2 regions of the Nocardioides sambongensis genome follow, and region 1 is predicted to be linked to the other one. Evidence: riboswitches for the same ligand, from Rfam matches in the RefSeq annotation. Region 1 holds a riboswitch; the other holds the start of a gene.
The links. A riboswitch is a leader RNA that binds a small molecule or an ion and turns the genes downstream of it on or off. The one in region 1 is predicted to bind cobalamin.

Region 1 (3,397 bases):
GATCGACCAGGAGGTCGTCGGCTTCGCCTCCGCCACCCTGCACGCCTCCTACCTGCACACCCACTGGGCCGGCCACCCGCAGCTGGCCGCGCGCTTCGCCGAGGCGGTGCGCGCCGGTGCGTGACCCGATCCCCGACCGGCAGCCCGGCCCACAGCCCGATCCGCTCCCCGACCCGCTGCGACACCACGGTGACGTGGAGGCCCGGACCGGCCTCCTCGACTTCGCGGTGAACGTGTTCGCCGGCCCCCGTCCCGAGTGGCTGGATGCCGCCCTGCTCGCCTCCCTGGACGAGGTCGATCGCTACCCCAGCGCCGACCGGGCCGCGGCCGCCGTGGCCGCTCACCACCGGCGACCCGGCACGGAGGTGCTGGTCACCGCCGGGGCGGCCGAGGCCTTCACGCTGGTGTCCCGGCTCCGGCCGTGGCGCCGCCCGGTCGTCGTGCACCCGCAGTTCACCGAGCCGCACGCCGCGCTGGCGCAGGCCGGTCACCGGGTCACCGAGCACGTCCTCACCGCGCCGTTCCGGCTCGACCCGGCGGCGGTGCCCGCCGACGCCGATCTCGTGGTCGTCGGCAACCCGACGAACCCGACCGGGGTGCTGCACCCACCGGAGACGATCCGTGCGCTGCTGCGCCCAGGCCGACTGGTCGTCGTGGACGAGGCCTTCATGGACTGCGTCGACGACCCCGACGCCTCCCTGACCGGGGAGTCCCGCGCCGGGCTGGTGGTGATCCGCTCGCTGACCAAGCACTGGGGCATCCCCGGGATTCGGGCCGGCTACCTGCTCGGGCCGCCGGAGACGGTGGCCGCGCTCGGTCGGGCCCAGACGCCGTGGTCGCTGGCGACCACGGCCGCCGCCGCGGTCGAGGCGTGCCTGGGTCCCTGGGCCGCGGCGGAGGCCCGGCGTCGTACCGAGGCGGTGGCGGTGTGGCGCGACCACCTGCAACGCGGGCTGACCGACCTCGGGGTGGAGCACGTCGCGTCGGCCGCGTCGTTCGTCCTGGCGCGGCCCGGTCGCGGCGTCCGCGACGTGCTGCGGCATCGCGGGATCGCGGTCCGGCGTGCGGACACCTTCCCCGGTCTGGACGACACCTGGATCCGGGTCGCCGTCCGGCCCCCGGACACCTGCGACGTACTGCTGCACGCGCTGTCGTCGATGCCCTAGGCTGAGCCGGCACGCCCGAGGAAGCCGGTGGAAGTCCGGCACAGTCGCGCTACTGTGACATCGCCTCCGGGCCGGGAGACCGGCCAGGGGTGGTGGAGTCAGACCCGACGGCGAGCACACTCCACCACGTCGAGACAGGGACGCTGAATCCCTGAGGAGGACTCATGTCGCAGTCGTCTGCTGCCCCCGTCGCCGGCTCGCCCGTCGCGCTCCCCACCGTCCCGCTGATGGCGGTCGGCACCTGGCTGGTCTTCGTCGGCCTGCTCGCGATGCTGGTCATCTTCTTCGTCAGCGCCGACCAGGGCGCCGTCTCGTTGCCGGCCGGCAACGCCGTGCACGAGTGGGTGCACGACGCCCGCCACCTGCTCGGCTACCCCTGCCACTGAGGGGTTGCGGTCGTGGACTCGCAGCACACCCCTGCCCTCACGCCGGCCGCCTTCGTGGTCCGCGGCCTCGCCGCCGGCCTCGCCGCCGGCCTGATCGCCTTCCTGGTCGCCTTCGCCCTCGGCGAGCCGCACATCGACGACGCGATCGCGCTCGAGGAGGCCGCCTCCGCCGACGCCACCCCGGCCGACATCGCCGCCGAGGAGGCCGAGGCCGACGAGCCCGGCATGGTCGAGGTGTCCCGGGAGAACCAGAAGTCCTGGGGGCTGCTGACCGGCACCCTGGCGATCGGCGCCGCGCTCGGCGGACTGATCTCGCTGGCCGCCGCCGGCGCGCTCGGCCGGCTCGGCTCGCTGTCGCCACGCGCCAGCACCGCGCTGGTCGCCGGGCTCGGCTTCGTCGCCGTCGCTCTGGTGCCGTTCCTGAAGTACCCGGCGACGCCTCCGGCCGTCGGCAGCGGGGACACGATCGGGTCCCGGACCGCGGAGTACTTCGCGATGCTGCTGGTCTCCGTGCTCGCCATGATCGCGGCCGTGCTGGTCGCGAACCGGCTGCGCACCCGGCTCGACCCCTGGACCGCGGTCGGCGTGGCCGGCCTCGGCTACCTGGTGGTGGTCGGTGTCGCCGCCGCGCTGCTCCCCACGGTCAACGAACTGGGAGCCTTCCCCGCCGACACGCTCTGGTACTTCCGACGCTCCTCGCTGTTCACCCTGGCCGCGCTCTGGGCCACCCTCGGCGTCGGCCTGGTCGCGTCCGTCGGGCGCCTCACCGACCGCGTCCGGGCGGAGGACCGGCGCCGCGCGCTCGCCGCGACCCTGTGAGTCGGGCCGCCGGGACTCGGGCCGCCGGTCTCGCGCTCGGCTTCGCCGCGGACCGCCTGCTCGGCGATCCGCGGCGACTCCACCCCGTCGCCGGCTTCGGACGGGTCGCGGGAGTGCTGGAGCAGCGGACCTGGCAGGACTCCCGCCCGGCCGGCGCCGTGCACGTCGGCGTCCTCGTCGGCGGCGCGATCGCCCTCGGCGCCCTGACCGAGCAGGTACGTCGACCGCTCCCCCGCACGCTGCTGGTCGGCGCCGCGACCTGGGCCGTGCTCGGTGGCAGGTCGCTGGATCGCGAGGTGGCGGCGCTGGAGTCGCTGCTGCTCACCGGCGACCTGGACGGGGCCCGGCGGCGGTTGCGCAACCTGGTGGGCCGGGACACCAGCCGGCTGACCGAGCCCGAGATCGTTCGCGCCGCGCTCGAGTCGCTGGCCGAGAACACCTCCGACGCCGTGGTCTCCTCGTTGGTGTGGGGTGCGGTGGCCGGTGTCCCGGGGTTGCTGGCGCACCGGGCCGCGAACACTCTCGACGCCATGGTCGGTCACCGGTCCACCCGCTACGCGCGGTTCGGCTGGGCCGGCGCCCGCCTCGACGACGTACTGAACCTGCCGGGCTCCCGGCTGTCGGCGGCGCTGACCTGCCTGGTCGGCCCGGACCGCTCCGGCGCGCTGCGCGCCTGGCGTCGGGACGCCGCGGCCCACCCCAGCCCCAACGCGGGACCGGTGGAGGCCGCGTTCGCGGGCGCACTCGGCGTCCGGCTCGGCGGCCGGAACGTCTACGGACCGCCCGGCGACCAGTGGGTCGAGGATCGGGCGGTGATGGGCGACGGGCGGACACCCGAGGTCGCCGACCTGTCCCGGGCGCGGAGGCTGGCGCTGGCCGTGGACCTCGGCGCGCTGGCCGTGGCCGGGTTGAGCGCGGCGGCCCGGGGGTGACCGACGCGTGAGCACCGAGCCGGGCGTCGCCGCGCGCCCCGCCCGTGACAGGCTGGTCCCGTGGCGACCGAACACCTGATCACCCGACTGTCGA
Region 2 (3,397 bases), 2.1 Mb from region 1:
GGGCGGTGCCGCCGACGAACCGCTTCGTCTGCGCCCCGCCCTCGGACTCGCTGAGCAGGTCGGCGGTGACCCCGCAGGTCACCACGTTGAACAGCAGGCCGAGCAGGGAGACCTCGACGGTCGGCACCGCGAGGATGCCGACGGTGCAGATCTCGAGCAGCTCGCGGGCGAGCGGGGAGAGGCCCTGGGCGTCGTACCACTGGCCGACGGTGATCCGGTCCCAGATGTCGGCCTGCGGCGCTGCCCACGGCGCGGCGGCGTCCACGGTGGCGGCCATCGCGTCGAGCTCGCGGAGCACCCGCTCGACCGCGGCGACGTCCTCGCCGTGCGCCCGGTGGAAGGCGTCGCCGCGCAGCACCCGGCCGCCGAGCTCATAGCTGGTGTCGCCCTCCTCGAACTGGTCGTGCACCACGATGCCCAGCTCCGCGGCGAGCGCGCTCATCCGGTGGTGGGTGTCCCCGATCCACTGCGCGCCGAGCTCCAGGTGGACGCCGGGCGCCCACTCCTCGGTGAGGATCCGGCCACCCACCCGGTCGTCCGCCTCCAGGACGACCACCTCCCGCCCGGCGCGGCGCACCTCACGGGCGGCGGTGAGCCCGGACAGGCCGGCTCCGACCACGACGACATCGCTCTCGAGGACCACCGGGGACGGACCTGGGTTCGGCATGGAGGGAGCCTAGTGTCGACCGGTGTCGGGCGGCGCCGGAAATTCTTTCCGCCGATCTCCACGATTCCCGGGACAGAGCTTGGCCCGGCGTGCCATGATTCTTCCCGAGAACCCGAGGTGACCCGAGACGCCTCGGGTTCTCGCTATTTCTCCGGCCTCTGGTCGCCGGCCGTTCTCCACGCCGTTCTCCACGCCGTTCTCCATGCCGTTCTGCACGGCCGTGCCCCCGGCGCTCCTCCCTGGCTCCGGCCGGCCCGTGCTGGGGCGGGCCCTGTACGGTGCGAGTGCCAGTTTCTCCCCACCAGGAGAGAGGGAACCCGGTGAGAGTCCGGGACTGACGCGCAGCGGTATGGGTGACGCACGGAGCACGATGTCACTGGGCCCGAGGGCCTGGGAAGACGCTCCGCGGCGGCTGAGCCCGAGTCCGAAGACCTGCTGGCCCTCCCGGCGACCGCCGTGAGGTCACCAGGGCTCTCGCGCAACGGGCTCCGACCTCGAAGGACCGACATGCGTCGTATCGCCGTCGTGCTCACCCCGCTCACCTGCCTGGCGCTGATCACCGCCGGATGCGGACTCGACTCCGAGCAGTCGAGCGCCGCCGGCTCCACCGTCGAGCTGGACAACTGCGACCACGCCGTGAGCGTCGCACAGGCCCCGAGCGGGTGGTCTCGCTCAACCAGGGCTCCACCGAGGTGCTGCTCTCCCTCGGCCTCGCCGACCGGATGGTCGGCACCGCCACCTGGACCGACCCGGTGCTGTCCTCGCTGGAGGAGGCGAACGCGGACGTGCCGCGGCTGGCCGACAACGCCCCCTCGTTCGAGGCGGTCCTGGATGCCGAGCCGGACCTCGTCACCGCCTCCTTCACCAGCACCCTCGCCGAGGGTGGGGTGGCCACCCGGGAGCAGTTCGAGGAGCTCGGGGTCGGCACCTACGTGGCGCCCAGCGCCTGCGTCGGCAAGTCGGTGGTCTCCTCCGACGGCGCCCGCGACGAGCCCTTCGAGATCGAGCAGGTCTACGCCGAGATCACCGACCTGGCCGAGATCTTCGGCGTCGAGGAGGCCGGGGAGGAACTGGTCGCCGACCTCGCGGACCGCCTGGCGACCGCCGGCGAGACCGATGCCGGCGGCACCACCGCGCTCTTCTGGTTCGCCAACGCCGAGTCGCCGTACCTGGCCGGGTGCTGCGGCGCGCCGGGCCTGATCGCCGACGAGCTGGGGCTGGAGAACGTCTTCGACGACGAGACCGACGAGTGGCCGCAGGTCAACTGGGAGACGGTCGCGGAGCGCAACCCCGACGTGCTGGTCATCGGCGACCTCACCCGCCGGAGCCAGACCGCCGAGACCGCGGCCGCCAAGATCGAGTTCCTCGAGTCCAACCCGGTCACCCGGGAGATGGACGCGGTCCGCCACGGCCGCTACGTCACGGTCACCGGCGCCGAGATGAACCCGTCGCTGCGCACCGTGTACGGCGTCGAGAACGTCGCGGCGCAGCTGCGCGAGCTCGGCCTGGCCGGCTGAGCCCGGGGCCGGCGGTGTCCATGACCAGCCGTGTGGTCCGCGAAACGCGCGCGGGGTCGTCCAGGAGGCGGCCCGGGAGGCGGCCCGGGAGGCGGCCCGGTGCCGGCGCGCCCGGCGCGCGCGGGATCGGCGTGCTCTGGGTCGGCGCCGGTGCCTTGCTGCTCTGCTCGATCGCGGTGGCGATCACCATCGGTCCCTCCGACCTGGGACCCGGGGACGTGGCCGCGGTCGTCTGGTCCAAGCTGACCGGAGCGGAGTCGGGACTCACCCGGATCCAGGACGGCATCGTGTGGAACCTGCGCCTGCCCCGCACCCTGCTGGCGGCGATCTGCGGCGCCGGGCTGGCGGTGTGCGGAGTGATCCTGCAGTCCCTGCTGCGCAACCCGCTGGCCGACCCGTTCGTGCTCGGCATCTCCTCGGGCGCGTCGACCGGCGCCGTCTCGATCGTGGTGCTCGGGCTCGGCGCGGGATCGATCGGTCTCACCGGCGGGGCGTTCCTCGGGTCGCTGGCGGCCTTCGGTCTGGTGCTGCTGCTCGCCTTCGTCGCCGGCGGCACCACCGACCGGGTGGTGCTCGCCGGGGTCGCGGCCACCCAGCTCTTCTCGGCACTGACCTCGTTCATCGTCTACCTCGCCGCCGACGCCGAGCAGACCCGCAGCGTCCTCTTCTGGCTGCTGGGCTCGCTGGCCTCGGCCACCTGGGCCGACGTGACGGTGGTCGGGCTGGTGCTCCTCGGCTGCCTCGGGGTCTGCCTGGTCCGCGCCTCGGCGCTCGACGCGTTCACCTTCGGCCAGGACGCGGCGGCCTCGCTCGGGGTCGACGTGGCGCGGACCCGGCTCCTGCTCCTGGTGGTCACCGCGCTGATGACCGCCGTGGTGGTGAGCACCTCCGGCGCGATCGGCTTCGTCGGCCTGGTGCTGCCGCACGCGGCGCGAGCCCTGGTCGGCTCCCGGCACCGGGTGCTGCTGCCCACCGCCGCACTGATGGGGGCGGTCTTCCTGCTCTGGGTCGACACCGCCGCCCGGACCGTGCTGGACCCGCAGGAGCTGCCGGTGGGGGTGGCGACCGCCCTGATCGGAGTGCCGGCGTTCGTGGTGCTGCTGGCCCGGAGGGGGAGGGCCCGATGACGCTCGAGGCCCGCGACGCCGGGTGGCGGGTCGGGTCGACGGCGATCGTCGACCGGGTCTCGTTGCGCCCCGGGGACGGCAGCGTG

Region 2: it holds a riboswitch for cobalamin, as region 1 does, so the genes downstream of both, FIV43_RS16705 (ABC transporter substrate-binding protein) here and FIV43_RS06875 (CbtB domain-containing protein) in region 1, are expected to answer to the same signal.

Annotation. Positions count from the first base shown of each region.
Region 1 is NZ_CP041091.1:1,470,741-1,474,137, forward strand. Features, by position in the region: partial or broken gene FIV43_RS23715 (cobyrinate a,c-diamide synthase) at 1-1,166, shown strand, start outside; cobalamin riboswitch at 1,148-1,268, shown strand; gene FIV43_RS06875 (CbtB domain-containing protein) at 1,331-1,552, shown strand; gene FIV43_RS06880 (CbtA family protein) at 1,565-2,371, shown strand; gene FIV43_RS06885 (cobalamin biosynthesis protein) at 2,368-3,303, shown strand; gene FIV43_RS06890 (MOSC domain-containing protein) at 3,364-3,397, shown strand, end outside.
Region 2 is NZ_CP041091.1:3,564,991-3,568,387, forward strand. Features, by position in the region: gene FIV43_RS16700 (flavin monoamine oxidase family protein) at 1-667, opposite strand, end outside; cobalamin riboswitch at 939-1,121, shown strand; gene FIV43_RS16705 (ABC transporter substrate-binding protein) at 1,330-2,184, shown strand; gene FIV43_RS16710 (FecCD family ABC transporter permease) at 2,316-3,311, shown strand; gene FIV43_RS16715 (ABC transporter ATP-binding protein) at 3,308-3,397, shown strand, end outside.